2 regions of the Exiguobacterium sp. U13-1 genome follow, and region 2 is predicted to be linked to the other one. Evidence: a T-box and tRNA genes for the amino acid it is inferred to sense, from the RefSeq annotation. Region 2 holds a T-box; the other holds one or more tRNA genes.

Region 1 (12,126 bases), 1.1 Mb from region 2:
AATGATCGTCGTCCAAAGCGAAATCCAAGCTAATCCACAAAAATAAAGGGAAACATCTGCCAAACGAAGACGTAAAAACAGACGATTTGGAATTAAGGAAGTTTGTAAGTAATTAATCAGTTGACGTAAAAATGACAAGTGAATCACTCTTTCTACTGTTTTAAAACAGGTTTTAATTGTTTAATTTTGATTGGTAATAAAGGGTTTATGTGTAATGGTACAGATTAATAAAACCTTAACAAACGGATGTCGCAAAAACTATTTACAAGTTCACCGGACCTTTACATAATGGGGAAGTTGAGAAAATAAACTTTACAAACACATCAATCCACATGAAATAAAGGAGCTGGCAAGATGAACTATGATTTGCAGGAAATGATTTTCACCTTCATCGGTGGACTCGGGATTTTCCTATTCGGTATTAAGTATATGGGAGATGGGCTCCAAAAAACAGCAGGAGACCGATTACGTTATATCCTTGATAAATATACGACAAATCCATTGTTAGGTATCCTAGCAGGTATCGTCGTCACGATTTTGATACAGTCGTCGTCAGGGACGACCGTCATCGTTGTCGGACTCGTTAGTGCAGGTCTGATGAATTTACGACAGGCGATCGGAGTCGTCATGGGGGCTAACATCGGAACAACGATTACGGCTTTCATCATCGGCTTTAACGTCAAGGAAGCTGCGCTTCCAGCAATCGCAATTGGTGCTTTCTTGATCTTCTTCTTCAATAAAGAACGGGTTCAATACATCGGACAGATTTTCTTTGGCTTTGGTGCATTGTTCTATGGTCTCACTTTGATGGGCGACGGAATGGCTCCGCTTGAATCAAGCGTCTGGTTCCGTGAGTTGACGGTATCGATGTCGGATAACCCATTGCTGGGTGTCTTCGTCGGAACAATCTTTACTGTTCTTGTTCAGTCGTCGTCAGCAACGATCGGTATCTTACAAGAGTTGTACGCTGGTGGCATGATCGATATCAAAGCAGCTCTTCCGGTCTTGTTCGGTGATAACATCGGAACGACGATCACAGCAGTACTCGCAGCACTTGGTGCGTCGATTGCAGCTAAACGAACAGCAGCAGCACACGTCATCTTCAATATCATCGGAACAGTATTGTTCCTGATTGCATTACCAATCTTCTCAAGCTTCATCACATGGATCACAGGCACGCTTGAATTAGGTCCGAAAATGCAAATCGCCTTTGCACACGGAACATTCAACGTCGTCAATACGTTGATTCAATGTTGGTTCATTGCGCAAATCGCATGGCTTGTACAAAAAATCGTACCGGGTACGGATACGACGATTGATTCAAAACCGCGTCATCTCGATCAAAATATCTTGAACCAATCTTCGGCACTCGCATTAAACCAAGCGAAGCTTGAAGTGTTACGAATGGGTGAATTCTCAAAAGATGCGCTTGCAAAAGCACACCGTTACACGCAATCGCATGATAAAAAGGATGTATCAGAATCAGAACAGATCGAATATGCGATTAATCATTTAAATACAGAAGTCACAAGTTATCTCGTTAAAGTAGCGGCACATGATTTATCAGAGCGTGAATCAAATGAACACTCGTTACTGATGCATGCCGTCAATGACTTTGAACGAATTGGTGACCACGTCGAAAACATCGTCGAATTGGTCGATTTCCAAATCGTCAACCGGATTCAGTTCACATCATCAGCGAAACAAGAGCTTGATGATATGTATGCCTTGACGCAAGAAATCGTCGACTGTGCCGTTCGCGCCGTCGAAGAGGACGATGTTACACGAGCTCGCAAAGTTCTAGAACTCGAAGGTAAACTTGATGCACTCGAACGTTCATTCCGTAAACACCATGTCCTTCGTGTTAACGCTGGCGAATGTACGGGCCAAGCAGGGATGATCTTCGTCGATCTCTTGTCGAACCTCGAACGAATTGGCGATCATGCTGTAAACATCACGGATCTCGTCCTTGAACAGCGGACGGCATTAACGAACTAAGCGAAATACGATTTGTCTATGTCAGCTGATTTCAAAAAATGAAATCAGCTGTTTATTTTTTTGAAATAGCATATTGACAAGTTTCGCCACATCTCGTAATCTAGTAAGAGTAAAGCAACATACATCATGGCGGTGTAGCTCAGCTGGCTAGAGCGTACGGTTCATACCCGTGAGGTCGTGGGTTCGACTCCCTCCGCCGCTACTATTACTTAAGGACCCTTAGCTCAGCTGGTTAGAGCTGACGGCTCATAACCGTCCGGTCGCAGGTTCGAGCCCTGCAGGGTCCATTCAGTAGAACGCACCTCGTTGAAAAACGAGGTGCGTTTATTTTTGTTCCTCCGGGGAATAGTAAAGATATTGTAATAATATTCATACTATAGTAACTAAGGGAGAGCGAAGAGAGATGGAACGTAACCATACGATGATGCAGTTTTTTGAGTGGCATGTAGAGAATGATGGGAAGCACTGGCAACGCTTGAAAGAGCGGGCGCCTGAATTACGTGCTGCCGGCATCACGTCCGTGTGGATTCCACCGGCGTCAAAAGGTCAATCAGATGAAGATACAGGATATGGAATTTATGACGTATATGATTTAGGCGAATTTGATCAAAAAGGAACGGTCCGTACGAAATACGGTACAAAGGATGAACTCGTCGAAGCGATTCAAGTCGCTCGTGAGAATGACATCGCCATTTATGCGGATGTTGTCATGAACCATAAAGCAGCAGCCGATGAACTTGAGACAATCAATGTCGTTGAGGTCCATCCAGAAGACCGTTCGAAAGAAATTTCAGAAGAATTCGAAATCGAAGCATGGACGAAATTTACGTTCCCTGGTCGAAACGGAAAATATTCGGATTTTGTCTGGACACATGAATTCTTTAATGGAACGGATTTCGATGCTCGTGAAGAAAAAACCGGTGTCTTCAAGATATCCGGTAAAAATAAAGACTGGAACGATCAAGTCGATGACGAATTCGGAAACTATGATTATTTGATGTTCGCGAACATCGATTATAACCATCCGGAAGTACGTGAAGAGATGATCCGCTGGGGGCATTGGTTCCAAGAGACGATTGACTGCCAAGGATTCCGACTCGACGCAATCAAACATATCAATTATGAATTCGTTCATGAATTTGCAAAATCGATGATCGAGAAAAATGATGGCGATTTCTATATGGTCGGGGAGTTCTGGAAATCAGATCTCGATGATTGCCGTCATTTCCTTGATAGCGTTGATTACACGATCGATTTGTTCGACGTTCCCCTTCATTATAAATTCCATGAAGCTTCGAACCAGGGACAAGAGTTTGATTTAACAACGTTGTTTACAGATACGCTCGTCGAATCACACCCGACGAATGCTGTCACGTTCGTCGATAATCATGATTCACAACCAGGTGAATCACTCGAATCATGGGTAGATGACTGGTTCAAACAGCATGCGTATGCATCGATCTTACTTCGTAAAGACGGTTATCCATGTGTCTTCTACGGTGACTATTATGGAGTGCAAGGACCTCATCCTGTAGAGGGTAAAAAAGAAATGATTGATGCTTTACTGTATGCACGTTATCACAAAGCATATGGTGACCAAGAAGATTATCTCGATGATCCGCATTGCGTCGGTTGGGTTCGTCGAGGCGTAGAAGAAATCGAGAACTCTGGCTGTGCTGTCTTATTGTCGAATGCTGACATGTGCGAGAAGCGCATGTTCGTTGGTGAAGAGCGCGCGGGACAAGAGTGGTTCGATTATACGAACCACCAAGATCACCCAGTTGTGATCGACGATGAAGGATTCGGTGTCTTCCCAGTTCCAGGTGGAGGTGTCTCTGTTTTTGCTCCACGAGAAGTCGAGTAAATCCGAGGGTCTTGACTTGCGTCAACACAGGTTCTTTTGCTAGTCTTAAAGGGTATTGAAGTTTTCGAAAATAGCACAAAGGGGGACATGAACATGTCAAAATTTGAATTACCAGAACTCGGCTACGCTTATGATGCGCTTGAGCCACATATCGATGCTCGTACGATGGAGATTCACCACACGAAACACCACAACACGTATGTCACGAACGTGAATGCGGCGCTTGAGGGTACAGAACATGAAGGAAAGTCACTTGAAGAACTTCTTCAAAACTTGGATGCTCTCCCAGCAAACATTCAAACTGCAGTCCGTAACAACGGTGGCGGTCACTGGAACCACTCATTCTTCTGGAAACTGCTGAAGAAGAACGATGGAGCTGCTCCAACAGGGGAACTCGCGACAGCAATCGATGAATCATTCGGATCATTTGATGCATTCAAAGATGCGTTCGCGAAAGCAGCAACAACTCGTTTTGGTTCAGGTTGGGCTTGGTTAATCGTTGATGGTGGGAAATTGGCGGTCGTTTCGACACCAAACCAAGATACACCAGTCATGGAAGGCAAAACACCAATCCTCGGTCTTGATGTTTGGGAACATGCATACTATCTCAACTATCAAAACCGTCGTCCTGATTACATCAATGCGTTCTTCAACGTCGTTGATTGGGATCACGTAGCGAAGCTTTACGCTGACGCGAAGTAACGTGAAAATGAGCGTATCGTTCAATTGTGAACGATACGCTTTTTTTAATGCGGAAAATGATGGGATAGGTTGTTATGGAAAGTTTCCTTCTATATAATGAAACAAGATGACTTTTGAACGATAGGGGAGTACGCCATGGCTAAACGAATCACCGTACGAGGAAGACGGCGTAATCATCTGCCGCTTCGTCTGAATTTAATGTTCTTCGTCGTTTTTTTATTGTTTGCGATTTTGATTTTCCGTTTAGGAGTCGTGCAAATCGTCAATGGTGAGAAAATTTCGCGGGAAGTTCAAAAAACAGAAATGATCGCATCAAAATATGAAGTGCCACGCGGAAAGATTTATGACCGGGATGGTCGTCTTTTGGTTGATACGATTTCTAAATACTCCATCGTCTACCGTCGAGCACAAACGACGAAAGTCGATGAACGCATTGAGATTGCACAGCGCCTTGCGGCAATCATTGATTTGCCTAAAAAAGATTGGAAAGTCACAGAACGTGATATTAAGGACTTCTGGATCGCGACAAACACGAAAGAGTCTGATCGTCGTTATCAAGAAGCCGTCAAACAGAAATATCCTTCAGCAGAAGCACAAAGTAAACTATCAATCGCAGAACAGGATCAAATCCGATTAGATGCGATTACGAAAGACGATATCGATTATGACGATCAAACGATGGAAGTCATTGCGATCAAACACAACATGGAAGTCGGATATGCGCTTGATCCACAACTCGTCAAACTCGGTGCTTCTGCAAAAGAGATGGCGATCATCGATGAAAATCTAGAAGATTTAAAAGGTGTATCGGTGGAACCGTTCTATGAGCGTTCTTATCCATATGAAGGAACACTTCGAAACATCTTTGGGAAGTACTCGAAGATTCCAGCAGAACAACAAGCGGAGTTCAAAGCAAAAGGTTACAGCTTGAATGACCGTGTCGGAACATCATTCCTTGAACAACAGTATGAGGATCTTCTGCGCGGGAAACCCGCGTACGATGTGTATGAGACGTTCAATGGAGAGCCGGTCGGTGATCCAAAACGCGAAGAAGGCGAGTCCGGTAAAGATCTCGTTCTGACCGTGGATGCAGAGTACAACAAACAAGTCGACCAAATCATGCAACAAGCGATTAAAATGGGGCGTGGCATGGGTAGTCGTTATCTAAAAGAAGGTTACGCCGTCGTCATGAACCCACAGACTGGTGAGATTCTTGCGATGTCTGGTCAAAAGTTGGATCCATCAACCGGTAAGTTCTCAGATGTCGCAATCAATAACGTGTTGACATCCCTTCAGATTGGTTCGACGATCAAAGGTGCAACAGTTGCGATGGGACTCGAAGAGGGTGTCATCCGTCAAAACGAAGTCATCAATGATGCGCCGATTACAATCGGGGGTACAAAAAAAGCATCGTACGTCAACATGGGAGCAATCACGGATTTGACGGCACTTGAGCGTTCATCAAACGTTTATATGTTCAACATTGCGATGCGGATGGCGAAGTATCCAAGTAACGGTATTGCCGGAGCAAGTGTAGACGGAGCAGCTGCGATCATGCAGAATTACTATAGTCAGTTCGGGCTTGGAGTGACAACGGGTGTTGATTTACCGTACGAAGCAAAAGGTGTTCAAGGGACACCTGACCGTGTCACGCTACTCATGGACCGAGTCATCGGACAGTATGATGCCTTTACACCGCTACAAGTCGCACAGTATATTTCAACGCTTGCCAACGGTGGTTATCGTGTTCAGCCGCACTTCTTAAAAGAAGTGCTCGCGTCGAATTCGATTGAAAAAGGGACAAAACAAGTTGATTATAGCTTCAAGACGAATTACCTGAATCGGATTGAAGTCAGTCAAGATAACATTGATCATGTTCGAGAAGGATTGCATCGTGTTGTCAAGGGAGAGCGTGGTACAGCAAAAATCATCGCACAAACTGGTATTGATGCAGCTGCTAAAACAGGTACAGCGCAGGTCAGTGTCTATGGTGACGATGGAATCGCCTTACGTGACGGAAGCGGTCAACCGGTTCGTTCATTGAACTCGAACCTCGTTGGCTGGGCGCCGTATGATAATCCAGAGATGGCGTGGGCCGTGTTCCTTCCTTATATGGAACAAGAAACCGTCAACTCGAAAATTGGTCACGATCTTGTCAAAGCGTACTTTAATGTCAAAGATATCCCGTGGCAAACTAAGCCAAATTAACTAGATGGAAAACGAGAGTGAGCAATCACTCTCGTTTTTTTGTTTGCATTGACCTTTTTTTCTAATGGATTTCGAATTGTAAACACTAAAAAACACGCCTTTACAATTCTTTTACGTTGGATTCATTTCGTTTTAATAGTTCATCCGTAGTATAAGTCTTGTAAGGAAAACGGATAAAAAGTCGTAGCATCGTCAGCGACATACTTTCGAGGAGGAAAATTAATCATGTCTTGGATGAAAAAAACAGCACTCATCACAACGGTAGCATCAATCGCAGTAGTGGGGGCAGCATGTGGTAACGATAAAGGCGGTTCTGCTAGTTCATCTGATTTAAAAGGAAAAATCGCAATCGACGGTTCTTCTACTGTCTTCCCGATCATGGAAGCTGTCGGTGAAGAATATTCGATGGAACAACCTGACGTAGATGTCACAGTCGGTGTCTCTGGTACAGGTGGCGGATTCAAACGCTTCGTCGTTGGGGAAACAGATCTTTCAAACGCGTCGCGTGAAATTAAAGAAGAAGAAGAAGCTGAAGCGAAAAAGAACAACATTGAATTCACAAAAATGGCACTCGCATATGACGGTTTGACTGTCGCAGTCAGCAAAGAAAATACATGGGTAAAAGAACTCTCAATGGAGCAACTCGAGAAAATCTGGCTCGATCCGAACATCAAGACTTGGAAAGATGTCGATTCTTCTTATCCGGCTGAACCATTGAAATTCTTCAGCCCAGGTAAAGACTCAGGAACATTCGACTTCTTCTCTGAGGAAGTACTTGAGAAAAAAGATATGCGTAAAGATGTTCAATTATCAGAAGACGATAACGTTCTCGTCAAAGGTGTTGAAGGAACGAAAGGCGCAATCGGATACTTCGGATATGCGTACTACGCAGAGAATAAAGATAAGTTGAAGGAAGTACCACTTTCTGCTGAAGGCAAAGATGCAGTTGATCCAACACCAGAAACGATCAAAGATCTCTCTTATCCACTGTCACGTGAAATCTACACGTACATCAATAACAAATCGATGAAAGACAAAAAACAAGTCGCTGATTTCGTTCAGTTCACGAACGAAAACGCTGGTGATCTTGCTGAAGAAGTTGGATATATCAAAATGCCGCAAGATCGTTACGATGAAAACGCAAAAGCAATTGAAGATGCAATGAAATAAATCATCGAGTCATGAGGATGGCCCAACCGGGGAAGTCTGTACCGGTTGGGTCCCGTTCTCATGTCAAGAAGGAGTAGGGAGTGAAGAAGGATGAGTTCACCACAAAATAAATCGGTTCGCGAGCTGATTCAACAGAACCGACAGCAAAAATATAGTATGAAAAACGTCATGGAACGCGTCATGCCGATCGTGTTATTCCTTTGTGCGTTTGTCTCGGTCGTTACGACCATCGGCATCATTCTCACGTTAGTCATTGAAACAGAACACTTCTTCGAAGTCGTTCCGTTCAAGGAATTCTTCGGCAGTACGAGCTGGTATCCACTCAACTCACAACCAGAGTATGGAATTTGGCCACTTGTCGTCGGTACGCTTGAGATTACCGTGATTGCGATGCTAGTTGCCGTGCCGATCGGTCTCACATCAGCGATTTATTTAAGTGAGTACGCGTCAGACCGCGCACGCCGTATCTTAAAACCAATTCTTGAAGTGTTAGCAGGTGTTCCAACGATCGTCTTCGGATTCTTCGCATTGACGTTCGTTACACCATTGCTTGTCAAGTTGATTCCAGGTATTCAAATTTACAATGCGCTCAGTCCGGGGATCGTCGTCGGGATCATGATCATTCCAATGATTGCTTCGATTTCTGAGGATGCGATGAGCTCTGTTCCGAAAAAAATTCGTGATGGTGCGCTTGCACTCGGTTCGACTCGTCTTGAAGTTGCATTGAAAGTCGTTGTTCCAGCTGCATTATCAGGTATTATTGCATCGATCGTACTCGGTATGTCACGTGCAATCGGGGAGACGATGATCGTAACAATCGCTGGTGGTTCGAATCCGACAGCTGCGATCGATCCACTCGAGCCAGTCCAAACGATGACAGCGTATATCGTTCAGGTCGCCTTAGGTGATGCTGGATTTGGAACTGTCGAATATTACAGTATCTATGCGGTTGGTACACTCTTGTTCGTCTTCACATTAGTGATGAACTTACTTGCGAACTGGATCACACGCCGCTTCAGAGAGGAGTACTAAGATGGCCTTACCAGAAAAGCAACCTGTCTCGAAAAAATTCATTGATCCGGTCGCGGTGAAGAAATCGATTAGCCAGCGACTCGTCGTCAACAACGTCACAAAAGTCATTTTCCTTGCTGGACTGTTCTTTGGTCTCGTCGTCTTAGGTATTCTTCTGTTCGGCGTCATCCGTGACGGTGCTTCATGGTTATCACTTGAGTTTCTGCAAAATGCACCATCACGCCGTTCGGAACGTGCTGGGATTTATCCAGCTTTAATGGGATCGATCTTCTTGATGCTTTTGATCATCCCAATGATTTTCATCATTGGTGTCGGAGCAGCGATTTATCTAGAAGAGTATGCGAAAAAGAGTCGGATGACTTCATTCATCGAAGTCAACATCTCAAACCTTGCAGGTGTACCATCGATCGTCTTCGGTTTACTTGGTTTGACGTTCTTCGTACGTAACATGGGCTTCGGTTCAACATTGATTGCAGGAGCATTGACACTAGCATTGATGAGTCTTCCGGTCGTCATCGTCTCGTCTCAAGAGGCAATCCGTGCCGTTCCACAAGCAATGCGTCATGCATCACTTGCACTCGGTGCGTCAAAATGGCAAACGACGTTCAAAGTCGTTCTTCCGGCATCATTACCGGGTGTCATTACTGGGATCATCTTGGCTGTATCCCGAGCAATTGGTGAAACAGCACCACTTATCATGGTCGGAGCTGCGATTTTCATCGCTCGTGCGCCAGAAAGTATTTTCTCGGAGTTCACAGCATTACCGATTCAAATCTACAACTGGACAAGTCGTCCACAAGCGGACTTCCAAGGACTTGCAGCGGCAGGCATCATCGTCTTAATGGTTATCCTCTTGACGATGAATTCACTTGCAATCTGGATTCGGAACCGATTCTCAAAACGCTATTAATCGAACGAGATAGATAGAAGGGATTTCTTTTAAGGAGGAAGACAGATGATGGATACGAAGCTGAATGCGAAATCAGTCGTTACAGAAGGGACAGAGCGTATGAACCAACCAGTAGCAGCACGTGAGAGCGTCTATAACGTCAAAGACTTAAACTTATGGTACGGTGACGATCATGCGCTGAAAGATGTCAATCTCGATATTAAGAAAAATGAAGTCACGGCAATCATTGGACCGTCTGGTTGCGGGAAATCGACATTCATCAAAACATTGAATCGAATGGTCGAACTCGTTCCGATCGTACGGACGAATGGTGCAATCGAGTATCACGGCCGTAATATCTTTGATAAAGAATACGGTGTCGAAGAATTACGGACATCGGTCGGAATGGTCTTCCAGCAACCGAACCCATTCCCAAAATCAATTTATGACAACATCGCTTATGGTCCCCGTGTCCATGGCGTCAAAAACAAAAAAATCCTCGACGAGATCGTTGAACGCAGTTTACGCCGTGCAGCGATCTGGGATGAAGTCAAAGATCGCTTGAACGAAAATGCCTATGGTCTTTCTGGTGGTCAGCAACAACGTCTTTGTATCGCGCGTTGCCTTGCAATCGAGCCAGATGTCATCTTGATGGATGAGCCGACATCGGCACTTGACCCGATTTCTACATTAAAAGTAGAAGAACTCGTCCAAGAGTTAAAATCAGACTACTCGATCATCATCGTGACACACAACATGCAACAGGCGGCACGTGTTTCGGATAAAACAGCGTTCTTCTTGAATGGTGAAGTCGTCGAGTTCGATCAAACAGACCGGATCTTTGGCAATCCGAGTGACAAGCGGACGGAAGATTACATTTCAGGACGATTCGGATAAGAAGGGGAGACGAGACGAATGGCAGCGAACCGTACGATTTTTGGAGAAAATCTTGCAATACTCGATCAAAAGGTTTTTTTACTGGCTCGTAAGACGATGCAACAGATCGCAACGACGGCAGAAGCACTCGAAAAATATGATCAAGACATCGCGCGGAGTGTCATCGAAAACGATAATGAACTCGATGATCTTGAGCTTGAAATCAACGATGATGCGATCCTATTAATCGCGAAGCAACAACCCGTTGCGACAGATTTAAGACGAATCATCACGGCGATGAAAATTTCGTCGGATCTCGAACGGATTGCCGATTATGCGGGGAATATCTCAAAAGCGGTTCTTCGTGTCGAAACATTCCCGTATGTCATCGATATCTCTTTGTTGAAGGAAGCATTCGAGACATTACTGGATATGACGGAAACTGCAATCGTCGCCTATCGTGACGGAGATGTCGAGAAAGCAAAAGCCTTGTCTGATCTCGATAACGTCATTGATGAGACGACATATAAGGCACTTCGTCAGTACATGCGTCATATGTCGCTTCAGCCGATCGTCGTCGATGAAGTCATGCAATTCACGAATATTTGTCGCTATATCGAGCGGATGGGTGATCACTTGACGAACGTCGGGGAGCATCTGATCTATCTCGAAAAAGGAAAACATTATGATTTAAACGGATGAATCAAGTAGGCAGGAGGAATTTCCTCTGCCTACTTTTTTTGTAAAGGGATTCGAAACACGTTTGTAGAATAGGAAAGAAGTGAATAATGACAGAGAGGTGATTGGGAATGCTTGAGCAAATCATTAAAATGAAAGAACAAGGGCTGACAACAAAACAAATCGCAGCTCAATTGGATACGACTGAAGGTAAAATCAAATATGCTTGGACTAAATATCGTAAATCGTTAACAGAACAACCTTCTGCAGCAGCGCCGAAAGTAAAATCAAAAACGGTCAAGCAGACGAAAAAGTCGACTGCACCGGTTTTAGACGTCGTACCGTCTGTGCACTTGGTACCTTCGCTAGAACGCGACGCGTTTGGAATGGCGACGCATTACGAGGATGACATCCTCCACGCCATCGTTCAGTCACCGACAGCGTTATACGTCTACTGGGAATTATCTGAACTGTCGAAACAGTTGCTTGAGACGCACTATCACACGACGTTTGATTCGTTCCGTAAAGAATTACGCATCATTGATGTCACGCTTGTTGAATACGAACAAGGACAAGCGAACCGAACGTATCAGTTTGAACTACCGGAAATGACGAACGCTTGGTTCGTACGACCGGTAACCCCGAATACTACATACATCATTGAATGGGGCATTCAAACAATCGACGGGGACTTTGTTCCAGTACTGCG
Region 2 (12,126 bases):
GATTCATGCGCTAAGTCGTTCTTAGCGACCATCAAGAGACCTGACGTATCCTTATCGATCCGGTGAACGATTCCTGGACGTTTGACGCCATTGATGCCTGAGAGATCTTGACAGTGGTGTAATAAGGCGTTGACGAGCGTTCCTGAGACATGACCTGCCGCCGGGTGAACGACCATCCCTTTTGGTTTGTTGACGACGATGACGTCCGAGTCCTCATAGACGACATCAAGTGGGATGTCTTCCGGTAAGATCTCGAGCTCCACCGCTTCCGGGATATGAACGACAATCGATTCCGTTCCCGATAATTTATAGTTCGGTTTGACAACACGACCATCGACTTCGACACGTCCCGCTTTCAACCATTCCTGTACTTGCGAACGCGACCAATCGTTTTGTTCTGCGAGCCATTTATCAATGCGCCCTGTCGCTCCATCCGCTTGCACGGACCATGTTTCTACTTCATTCATTTATCCATCGTTCCTTTCTTAGTCAACCGTTCTTCGAACATGACGCTGATCAGCATCGCGATGACACCAAACGTCAAACAGACGTCTGCGACATTAAAGATCGGAAAATTATAGCCGAACGGGAAGAAGTGGAAGAAATCAACGACTTCTCCTCGTGCCATTCGATCAATGAAATTTCCGATCGCACCACTGAGCAATAACGCGATGCTCCAAGCAAATACCTTATTTTTCGTGCCTTCCTTGTAGAGGAAGTAAATCAATCCAATGACGACGACGACCGTAACGATGAAGAAAAAGCCGAATTTACCTTCGAGCATTCCCCATGCAGCGCCTCGATTCCGATACGAGTTGAGATAAAAGAAATCCGGAATGACCGTGATCGATTGACCGATCGTCATGTTTTGAACGACGATCCATTTCGTTAACTGGTCGATTCCAACGAGTAAAGCAGCAATCCCTAAGTAAAGCCACATCCTATTGTCCTCCGCATCCAAAAATAATGAGGGACGTCCTGCGAAGTCGCAGTCGCCCCTCCCTTTGTATCATTATAAAGAATTGACGACTTCAGTACAACGTGGGCAAAGCGTCGGATGAGCCGGATCTTGTCCGAGTTCCGTCGAATATGTCCAACAACGTTCACATTTTTCACCGTCAGCTTTTTGAACCGTGATGCCGGTCGTCTCATACGTCTTATCCGCTGTTTCCACGAATTCGAGTTGTGAGACTTGGAGTAACTGCTCAAGATGATCGATTGTTCCGAGCAAGGCTTTTGTTTCTTCTTTCGGCGCAAGTAAGAGTTTCGCTTCGAGTGTCTTACCGACGAGTTTCTCAACGCGTGCTTCCTCGAGTGCTTTTAAGACATCATCGCGGAACGTCAGGAACGCGTTCCATTTCTCGATGAGGGCAAGTCCTTCTTCTGAGACTTCGACCGTTTCCGGAAGGTCCGTCAAGAAGATACTCTTCGTCTCAACAGCTGGTACGAACTCCCATGCTTCGTCTGCTGTGTGTGGCAGGACAGGTGCCATCAATTGCAACAAGGCGACGACTGTATCATACATGACCGTCTGAACCGCACGACGCGACGTCGCGTCTGCTTTTTCGATATACAGGATATCTTTCGTGTAATCGAGGTAGAACGACGACAAATCAAGGACGCAGAAGTTGTGGAGCAATTGATAGACCGACATGAAGTCGTACGCATCATATGCCGCTTTTACTTTTCCAACAAGTTGGTCCAATTTCGTCCGCATGAAACGGTCTGACTCTGGTAAGTCTTCAAATGCGACACGATGCGCCGCAGGATCGAATTGATCCAAGTTTCCAAGAAGGAAACGAACCGTGTTGCGGATTTTCCGGTATGACTCTGAGACTTGTTTGAAGTTATCCATCGATGCCCGGACATCGGCTTGATAATCAACAGATGCGACCCATAAGCGAAGAATCTCTGCTCCGAATTGTTGCATGACTTGGATCGGTGCGATCGTGTTACCGATCGATTTAGACATCTTACGACCTTGACCATCCAAGACGAATCCGTGACTGACGACCGCTTTATATGGTGCTTTCCCTGTCGTTGCGACAGCTGTCGATAACGAAGAGTTAAACCAACCGCGGTATTGGTCAGATCCTTCAAGATAGAGATCCGCCGGACGCGTCAATTCAGGACGTGTCGCAAGGACACCGGCATGTGATGAACCAGAATCGAACCAGACATCCATGATGTCCGTTTCTTTTTTGAAGATACCGTTCGGACTGGCTGGATGTGTGAATCCTTTAGGAAGCAAGTCGACCGCTTCGCGCTCATACCAGACGTTTGATCCGTGAGCTGCGAACAAGTTCGCGATATGATCAATCGTTTCTGGTGTGACGATTTCCGTACCGTCTTCAGCGTAGAAGATTGGAAGTGGTACACCCCAAGCGCGTTGACGTGAGATGACCCAGTCGCCGCGGTCTTTAAACATGTTGTGAAGACGTGTTTCGCCCCACTCTGGTACCCACTGGACGCCTTTGATCTCATCAAGGATTTCCGCACGGAAGTCTTTGATTGAAGCGAACCACTGTGGCGTTGCCCGGAAGATGACCGGTTTTTTCGTCCGCCAGTCGTGTGGATACGAGTGTTTGATGAACGATAGTTTTAAGAGAGCGCCTGCTTCTTCGAGGGCGAGACCGATTTCTTTGTTCGCATCCTCATAGAACATGCCTTCAAATCCAGGAGCTTCTGCTGTCATGACTCCTTTATCGTCAACTGGGCAAAGGACGTCAAGACCGTACGCTTGACCGATGCGGAAGTCATCTTCCCCGTGACCTGGAGCTGTATGAACGACACCTGTCGCTTCTGCTGTAACGTGATCGCCAAGCATGACGAGTGATTCACGATCGTAAAGCGGATGTTTTGCCTTGATGTACTCGAAGTCCGCACCATTGAAGACACGTCCGACTGTTGCATCTTCCCATCCGAGTGCTTCGATGACTTCAGGAACGAGCGTTTCCGCTACGATATAGCCTTTTCCTTGATATTCGATCCGCGCATACGTCAATTCCGCACTGACAGAGATTCCAAGGTTCGCTGGAATCGTCCATGGTGTCGTCGTCCAGATGACGAAATGATCCGTCGGCTCTAAGATGTTTTTTCCGTCCATGACTTGGAACGCGACATAGATGGCAGCTGATCGTTTATCTTGATATTCGATTTCTGCTTCAGCTAGTGCCGATTCAGAAGACGGTGACCAATAGACTGGCTTCTTCCCTTTATAGATATAGCCTTTGTTCGCCATATCTCCGAATAAACGAATTTGCGCTGCTTCAAATTCTGGTTGCAGGGTGATATATGGGTTGTCATAGTCACCGAGTACGCCGAGGCGTTTGAATTGCTCGCGTTGGTGATCGACTTGTTCGAGCGCATATTTCGCACATAATTCACGGAATTCCGCGACCGTCATCGATTTACGATCAACGCCGGCTTTTTGAAGTGCTGTTTCGATTGGTAATCCATGTGTGTCCCAACCTGGTACGTACGGAGACTGGAATCCATTCATCGATTTATAACGAACGATGATGTCTTTTAGGACTTTGTTTAATCCGTGACCCATATGGATATCACCATTCGCATACGGAGGACCGTCGTGGAGGATGAACGTTGGTTTCCCAGCGTTCTTTTCCTGTACGGCAGCATAGAGGTTCATTTCTTCCCAACGTGCTTGCATATCTGGTTCACGTTTAGGTAAATTGCCTCGCATTAAAAACTCAGTTTTCATCATCAATAAGGTTTCTTTGTAATCCATCTGACCATCTCTCACCTTTCGCTTTAAAAGTACAAAAAAAGCCAAGCTCATCCCTGAGATAGGGACGAGCTTGGCTGAACTCGCGGTACCACCCTACTAATCCTGTTCATCAGTTCGATGACACAGGACCGCTTAAGTACTCGATAACGGGAGTGAACCGGCATGGCTTACTGTTCAGCGAACGTTCAGTCATGCACTCTAAGGGGATACCCCATCTTTTTCGTTGCTCGGGCTCCCACCGTTCCCCGATTCGCTGTCAACCGTCCAAGATGCGACGTGTCCTTATCATTGATTTTATTTATACGACATCGTCGTCATTATACGCAACTGCCGGAACATCGTCAAGCGCTCCACGAGAAGAGAAATCAAACGCATCCCAGTCGTGGCTCGTCAACAATTCCATCTGTGCATCGATCAACACTTTAAACCGGTTGCGGTAAAGCTCGATTTTCTTGCGCATCTGCTCCACTTCGAAGTCTGTCCGTTGTGCCCGGCGTTGCGCCGCATCTTGCAACTGCTCTGCTTCACGTTCTGCTTGCTTTAGGATCAAGCTCGCTTCTTTTGAAGCATTGGCTTTGACTTCTTCAGCCGCTTCCTGTGCGACGATGATCGATTTGTTTAATGTTTCTTCCATCGAACTGAAGTAGTCGACGCGTGCTTGCATATTTTGGATGACTTCCTGTTGTTGACGATTCTCACGTAACAACAATTCAAAGTCCTTGATGACTTGATCTAGGAATTCGTTCACTTCATCTTCGTCATAGCCGCGAAACTTTCGTGTGAACTCCTTATTATGAATATCGAGTGGCGTTAATGGCATGATGAATTCCTCCTCCGCATTTATCTTATCCTTTTAAAATACCGTATTGTAGCTTGATCCGGTCACGTTTTGTTGATCCGAGGATTGCAATCAACTTGACACGTCCCGTTCCACGCAAGGAAAGCAAGTCACCTTCTTCTAGCATGAAGCTTGAATCATCCACTACTTTATAATTGACCTTACTTTCACCTTGTTTAATGAGCGTCTGTGCTTTTTGACGTGAGAAGCCTAGAATTTCACTCACGACCGTATCGAACCGAAGTGAACTGACGAACCCAAGTGTCTCTTCCCACTCTTGATCCTTCACTTTCAAACGGTCTTCCGCCTCAACACGCGAAAGACGAATCTTCGTCTTCCCTGCTCGTTCGACGTTTGCTTCGATATAGGTCGCGACTTCGTCCGCGACGGCAAATTGTACTTGATCCTGGATGATGACGTCGCCGAATTTGGCTCGTTTCAATCCGACGTTCAATAATGTACCGGTGACTTGACGATGAGAAAGTTCAACGAATTTAGTAGGATAATGAATGCGATAGATGGAAATGTCAAAGTCATCCGCGTTGTATTCATAATAATCTGGTGCGAGGATTGCCCGTTTACGTTCAGCGCCTTCGAAACCGCCCTCAAAAAAGAGGGCGCATTTCGAACCGACGAGTTCTTGTGTGATTTGTTGTTCACGTGGATCTAGGAAATCCGTTAATTTGAACGTATAGGTCGCTTCCACATGATCGATCCAGTTCAAGACTGAATCGACGAATTCCCGCTCGCTTCCACGATAATGATCGTATACGCTCATACTAAAAAGATTGCTCGAATGCCCGATTGAGCCAAGTTCAAGACGAGGAAGGCTACAATCGGCGAGATATCCAGCATGCCCCCGATAGGCGGGATGATACGACGGAAGGGCGCTAGGAATGGCTCGACTAACATCGCGAGCACTTGTCCGAATTTCGAATCACGGGCATTCGGGAACCACGATAGCAGGATATAAACGATCATGACGTAACTGTAATACTGTAATAACGTACTCAATGTACGACCAATTGCGTACATCACTTGAGAATCCATACTTACCACCCCTTATGATTAATATCATCTTCTCCAAGAAGATTCGAGATGCTACCAGCCAACTCGACGTTGTTCGGAACACAGAGGAGGGTATTCTGACTGATCGTCGTAATCGTTCCATCGAGAGCGAAGACGACACCAGATAAGAAATTGATCATCTGTCGTGATTGATCTTTTGACATACGCTGCATATTGACGATGACAGCACGGTTCTGACGAAGATGTTCCCCGATTTCCTGGGCTTCGTTGAATACACGTGGTTCACTCAAAATAACTTGCGATTTCGTTTTTTTCGTCGCATGAAGCGGCACGATATTCGATTGTCTCACGCTGTCCTCCTTTTGAGTAACACTTGGGGTAGATTCCTCGTAATACTCTTCATACTCTTGTTGTGAAGCACCTCTACCTTTATTTATTGTAGCATCATTTTCATATTCAAGTTCATCTAAATCGTCGCTGTTGCCGAGAAATAGATTTTGCATTTTTGATTTAAAACCCATATCCATTCTCCCTTCTTCTCGTTTAGGTGTGAACGAGCGTCGTCCCGATTCGGACGAACGTCGCCCCTTCTTCGATGGCGATCTCAAAATCAGACGACATTCCCATAGATAACTCCATACATGGAGCATACGACAATTTTTTCGCCTTGACCTCTTCTTGCAATGTTTTTAACGAACGAAATACCTCACGGATACGCGTCGTATCTTCCGTTAACGGTGCCATCGTCATCAGTCCGATGACACGAATCGCTGGATACTGACCGATTTCATGTAAGAACGAAGGTACATCCTCAGGTGCAATGCCTTGCTTCGATTCTTCTCCGGAAACATTGACTTGAATGAAACAATCAATGATTCGGTCCGTTCGTTTATTGATCTCTTCCGCCAAATGAAGACGGTCGAGGGAATGCAGCACGTCAATGGCATCAATGATTTGACGAACTTTACGTGTCTGTAACGTACCGATGAAGTGCCACGTACATGCCGTTCGTCCGAGCTCTGCCTGTTTTTCGAGTAGTCTATCCGGGCGATTTTCACCGAGATGTGTCACACCTGCTGCTAATAATTCAGAAGCAACTTGACTTGAGACTGATTTCGTCACGCCAATCAACTGTACCTGCTTTTCAGAAGAACTCTTTTCGCTTGCTTGTTCCATTCGTTTCGTAACCTCTTGTACATTATCAAGAATTGACATCCAATGACTCCTTTACGATCAAACTTGCAAAGCGACCACCATGGTCGCCGTGGCGATAAGAGAAGTAATCTTCCGCCTGACAGTGTGTACATAGACCTGTGTCCAGGACATCACCGACTCCACAACGCTCAGCTAGCGCAGCGTTCGTTTTTTGTAGCGATAACATCGCTTTTCCATCTTCCTTGCGTATGTAAGGAGTCTCATCGAGTTCAAGCGCATCGATTGCATCGATGACGGGTTGATCGACTTCGTAACAACAATCACGGATTGATGGACCAATGACCATTTGAATCGATGAACGACTCGCACCCGCACGTTCCATTTGCTTGACTGTTTCCTCGACGATATTGCCGACAGTTCCGCGCCAACCGGCGTGCGTATTCGCGATGATTCCTGTCGTCGGATCACAGAAGACAAGCGGAACACAGTCAGCGAAGAGCATCATCAATAAAACATTCGAATCAGTCGTCACCAATCCATCTGTACCCGGAATCGCTGTTTCGTAATCCAAAGCACCGCGCCCAGAGTCAAGTGTCGTCACCTGTTCGACGTGATTTCCGTGAACTTGCTGTGCCCAAATCGAGTTCTCGAGGGATAGATCAAGCTGACGTGCGATGACTTGTCGGTTCTGGATGACACCGTCGCGATCATCGTTGACATGTAATCCTAAATTTCCGTTTTCATGAGGGGCAGCGAACTTCGTCGTAAAGGCGGCACGTACGGTACCTGTCGGTGTATCCCATTTGATCCATTGTCCAAACATGTTCATGCCTCCTTTGATTTTAAAAAAAGAGGCGCCGCTTTCGCGACACCTCATCGTTTAGCAGTCGTGTCACTGGAACATCGATCAACGATTATTCCGGCGAAGGAAAGATGGGATGTCCATCGTTTCTTCGACATCTGGCGCTTTAGCCGGTTCAGGATTCGAGCTGACAGGTGTCTCTTCGACTTGTGGTTTTGACTCCTCTGTTGGTGGTGGAGTCGCTTGTTTTTTCTTTAGAAGATTCTTCATCATCTCTTGTGCCGATGGAATTTCGAAATCGAGTGGTTCGTTTTCGAACTCTGTCGCGATGACTGTAACGATGATTTCATCTTCGAGGTTATCGTTGATGACAGAACCGAAGATCAAGTTGACTTCCTCATCGGCTGCACTCTGAACGATTTGTGCGGCTTCCGTCACTTCGTACAAGCTAAGGTTCGCACTACCCGTGATGTTCATCAGAACACCTTTTGCGCCTTCGATTGATGTCTCAAGCAACGGACTCGAAATCGCTTTTTTCGCTGCTTCCGTCGCACGGTGTTCGCCTGTTGCGACCCCTACACCCATCAATGCAGAACCTTTTTCGGTCATGATCGTCTTCACATCGGCGAAGTCGAGGTTGATGAGACCAGGTACGGCGATCAAGTCGGTAATACCTTGTACACCTTGACGCAAGACGTTATCCGCTTCTTTGAACGCTTCAAGCATTGGTGTATTCCGATCGACGATTTCAAGCAACTTGTCGTTCGGGATGACGATTAACGTATCGACTTTTTCTTTGAAGTTCTGGACACCTGAAACAGCATGTTGCATCCGTTTGCGTCCTTCAAACATGAATGGTTTTGTAACGACACCGACTGTCAATGCGCCGATCTCTTTTGAAATCTCCGCGATGACAGGAGCAGCTCCCGTACCCGTTCCGCCACCCATTCCCGCTGTGACGAAGACCATGTCAGCGCCAGAAAGGATTTCCGTTAATTGCTCACGGCTCTCTTCCGCCGCTTTTTTACCGATTTCCGGATTGGCACCCGCACCGAGACCGCGTGTCAATTTAGCACCGAGTTGTAGTTTTACGTCAGCTTGTGACATGTTCAATGCCTGCGCATCCGTGTTTACTGCGATGAATTCTACGCCTTGGACACCGTGTTCAATCATTCGGTTGACGGCGTTCGAACCGCCACCACCTACACCGATGACCTTGATTTTTGCTACTTGGTCCATCATTTCATCAAAATGCAACATAAAAAGGGCCCCCTAATATTTTTTACTCATTGGATTTTTTGTAGGCATTAACCAAAGAATTTCTCAAAGAAACTGCTGAATGACTTTTTCTCTTTTGGAGGCTGTTCACGTGTCGACCGTTCTTCTCGAACAGGTGCCGCTTGTTCGTTCATGAGCAGTGCATCCTGTTCACGTCCGTGTGCTACGACTTCCTTCTCTTCCGCGCGGTCGAAACCTGATTTCGATACGGCGCTTCGTGAAAGTACATAACGTAACATACCAGCTGCGACGGCATACTTCGGATGACGAATACCAAGACTAGCAGGTTGATAGACATTGACGCTCTGCTTGAAGATTCGTTTTCCAAGCTGGTCGATTCCAGGCAGTGAAGAACTTCCACCACACAAGATTAAACCGCTGTTCATATGAGCGTATCCTGCTTGTGTCATTCGTTTTTGAATCATCTCGAAGATTTCTTCAAGTCGTGCTTCTAACACGAAACCGATTTCTGATTGTGGCTCGAAACGATGTTCCCCGTTGATCGTGACGTAAGAAACTTTCTCTTCCGGATCACCGAGTGCTTCAAGTGCAACACCGTACTCTTCTTTTGCGAGCTTCGCATCTTGATATTTACAATTCATCTTATACGTCAAATCACGTGTCAGATGATCGCCACCGTATGGCAACGTCGTCGAGTAGACGAGATCATTCTTTTCATAGATGGAAAGTGTGGTCGTCTCATGTCCGATGTCGATGATTCCAACACCGAGTTCGAGTTCATCAATCGATGCTGCGATTCTAGATACCGCTAAACTCTCCAGCACATATCCAGCAAGCTCTAAACCAGCCCGTTCAATGGAACGTTTAATGCTATGTAGGATCGTCTTTGCTCCGATGATGAGCTTCCCTGTTACTTCGAGACGATAACCAATCATTCCTCTAGGATCAGTGATCTCCGTTTGCTGATCGACCGTAAACGTCTTCGGCAGAACATCGACGACACTGAGTTCGTTTGGAATTCGCATGACCATCGCAGAATGCAGAACATCTTTCACGTCATCATCCGTGATTTCATTGTCCTCACCTTTGATCGATGTCATCCCCTGGCAATCCTTCACTTGAATGTGTTCGCCAGAAATAGCAACATATACTTCACCAATTGATTCACCAAGTGTACGTTCCACTTCCGTGACCGCTTGTTTAATGGCATGTACCGTTTGATCGATGTCAACGATGACACCTCGTTTAACACCCGCGGATGGTGCAGAACCTTCAGCAAGAACGTTCAGCGTTCCACCAAGTAGTTCACCGACGATGAGTTTCACCTCCGATGTCCCTATGTCGAGTGCGGCAATCGTACCTTTCGTTTCCATGGGAGTGACACCTCCACTTTCATAATACTAATCCTTTTTATTCCTAATTATATTCTAGAAACAGGACAGGCTTCTTCTCGTTTAAGTCTACACTATATAAATACTTACGAAAAGAAGTTATTGCCCGTCTTAGCGTTCGAATAGATTACGATTTGATGACGATTCGAATAACAGTCGACGAATGAAAACACACGTTTGTTTTTTTGTTCGTCAGCCCTTTACGAATCTTCTATTTTTTCCCTTTATATGGTTTGAAATAGATACCGCCATCAATTGTAATTGTTCCCGTCTTTCCTTTCGGTAAGGCAGAAATGACCTTCACGTACTCATTCAAGGAATTTGAAAAGGCAGACGTACTGAGTAATACCGTATTCCCATCCGTCATGAATAACTTCAGACCGCCTTTGTCCGTCTTATCGTTTGCGACGATTTCGGAAATCCGGCTCCGTACTTTCGGCTCGATTTTAACAAGTTCCTTCGTCAATCGATTTAATGACTGATCCGTGAATCCTGTCAAGATCGGAGCATCGAATAGTTCTTCCTTCGACTTTCCAGGAATGATTGTTCCGTCCGCAAGCACGATCCGGTCTCCCGGTTTATCCTTCGCGTAAGCAATCTCTTTCTCTTCCGTCACCGTCACGCGATATTGATGCAAAAACTGTTTTTGCATCGTCGCTTCTTGAATACCCGGAACCTTCTCGATTCGCTCAAGAACGTCTTCCTCCGATACATTAAAGGCATGTGTTTCCTTCACCTTAATCCCGGACGCTTGCAAGATATCAGCAGACTTCACATTGACATTACCATCGATATCAAATTGAGCAACCCGAGAATAACTCGATTGTAGATAAAAGACGACACCGACCAATAGACCAATCAGAATCAGGACATAAATGAGTCTTCGGTTGGCTTTTTTGCGACGTTGTTCACGGATATAAGGTATCTTATCCTCGAGACTACGGACGTTCTCGTCCTCTTGTGGTCGTCCGACCGCTCTCCGTTCCCTCACGTCTCATTCCCCCTCTATACGTAACAGTTCATTTCCCTATCGGTCTTTTCCTGCAATAGTTTAGTTTTTTTGTGCCGTCAATCGTAACAATTCATCAACTAAGTCCCGTGAAGCATTCGGCATACCGAGGGCAAGCGCCGCTTCAGACATCATTTGTTGTTGTGCTAATGCTTTTTCACATGCCTCAAACAACCGATCACCCGTTAGCTCTTGTTCACGAATCAATAGACTCGCACCTGTCTCGACAAGCGATGAGGCATTGACCTCTTGATGATTTTCCGTCACGTAAGGACTCGGGATGAGCACACTCGGTAAGCCGAGTGTCGTCAGCTCTGCCAGTGTGCTTGCTCCCGAACGCGAAATGACAAGTTGACTTGCTTTTAAGATGTTTGGTAAATCATATACGAATGGGCGAAGTTGAATGCGTTCTGGTACGGAACCAACGCGTGACACAATCGTATCGTAATGAATTTGACCAGTAACGAAGAGGAGCGACCATCCTGCTTGCTCGACCTTTGGCATCATATCGACGACTGCTTCGTTGATCGCCGGTGCGCCACGACTACCGCCATAGATGACGATGAGAGGGCGTCCTTCCTCAAAACCGAAACGTTGTCGCTCTTCAAGCGGATTGATGTTGAGCTCTGCCACTTCAGAAGCACGCGGATTTCCGATTAAAACCGTCTTCGCTTCATTCTTACCGAAGTGATGCCCAGATCCTTTAAAAGAGAGTGCAACCCGATCCACATACCGAGCTAAGAATTTATTCGTGATACCAGGTAGACTGTTTTGTTCATGAACGAGTGTCTTGAAACCCATTTTTGCAGCCGTATACAATACCGGTCCACAAACGAACCCACCTGTACCGACGACGATATCCGGTTGGAACTGGCGCAGTAGTCGACGAACACGCCGGACGCTCTTGACGAATCG

The links. A T-box is a leader RNA that pairs with one kind of tRNA and senses whether it is charged. The one in region 2 lies ahead of ileS (isoleucine--tRNA ligase), so its partner is inferred to be a tRNA-Ile.
Region 1: it has a tRNA-Ile gene. The T-box ahead of ileS (isoleucine--tRNA ligase) is inferred to sense a tRNA for this amino acid. The anticodon was not compared.

Annotation. Positions count from the first base shown of each region.
Region 1 covers NZ_CP015731.1:1,363,455-1,375,580, forward strand. Annotated here, with positions in the region: gene ESP131_RS06895 (hypothetical protein) at 1-147, opposite strand, end outside; gene ESP131_RS06900 (Na/Pi cotransporter family protein) at 355-1,998, shown strand; tRNA gene ESP131_RS06905 (tRNA-Met) at 2,127-2,200, shown strand; tRNA gene ESP131_RS06910 (tRNA-Ile) at 2,212-2,285, shown strand; gene ESP131_RS06915 (alpha-amylase) at 2,402-3,862, shown strand; gene ESP131_RS06920 (superoxide dismutase) at 3,956-4,564, shown strand; gene ESP131_RS06925 (peptidoglycan D,D-transpeptidase FtsI family protein) at 4,700-6,772, shown strand; gene ESP131_RS06930 (PstS family phosphate ABC transporter substrate-binding protein) at 6,998-7,942, shown strand; gene pstC (phosphate ABC transporter permease subunit PstC) at 8,033-8,974, shown strand; gene pstA (phosphate ABC transporter permease PstA) at 8,976-9,884, shown strand; gene pstB (phosphate ABC transporter ATP-binding protein PstB) at 9,984-10,760, shown strand; gene phoU (phosphate signaling complex protein PhoU) at 10,779-11,441, shown strand; gene ESP131_RS06955 (DUF4912 domain-containing protein) at 11,549-12,126, shown strand, end outside.
Region 2 covers NZ_CP015731.1:2,504,295-2,516,420, forward strand. Annotated here, with positions in the region: gene ESP131_RS13095 (RluA family pseudouridine synthase) at 1-467, opposite strand, end outside; gene lspA (signal peptidase II) at 464-940, opposite strand; gene ileS (isoleucine--tRNA ligase) at 1,013-3,748, opposite strand; T-box leader at 3,806-4,046, opposite strand; gene ESP131_RS13110 (DivIVA domain-containing protein) at 4,047-4,568, opposite strand; gene ESP131_RS13115 (YlmH family RNA-binding protein) at 4,594-5,364, opposite strand; gene ESP131_RS13120 (YggT family protein) at 5,361-5,636, opposite strand; gene ESP131_RS13125 (cell division protein SepF) at 5,639-5,965, opposite strand; gene ESP131_RS13130 (YggS family pyridoxal phosphate-dependent enzyme) at 6,159-6,830, opposite strand; gene pgeF (peptidoglycan editing factor PgeF) at 6,817-7,593, opposite strand; gene ftsZ (cell division protein FtsZ) at 7,678-8,832, opposite strand; gene ftsA (cell division protein FtsA) at 8,880-10,184, opposite strand; gene ESP131_RS13150 (cell division protein FtsQ/DivIB) at 10,414-11,193, opposite strand; gene murG (undecaprenyldiphospho-muramoylpentapeptide beta-N-acetylglucosaminyltransferase) at 11,254-12,126, opposite strand, start outside.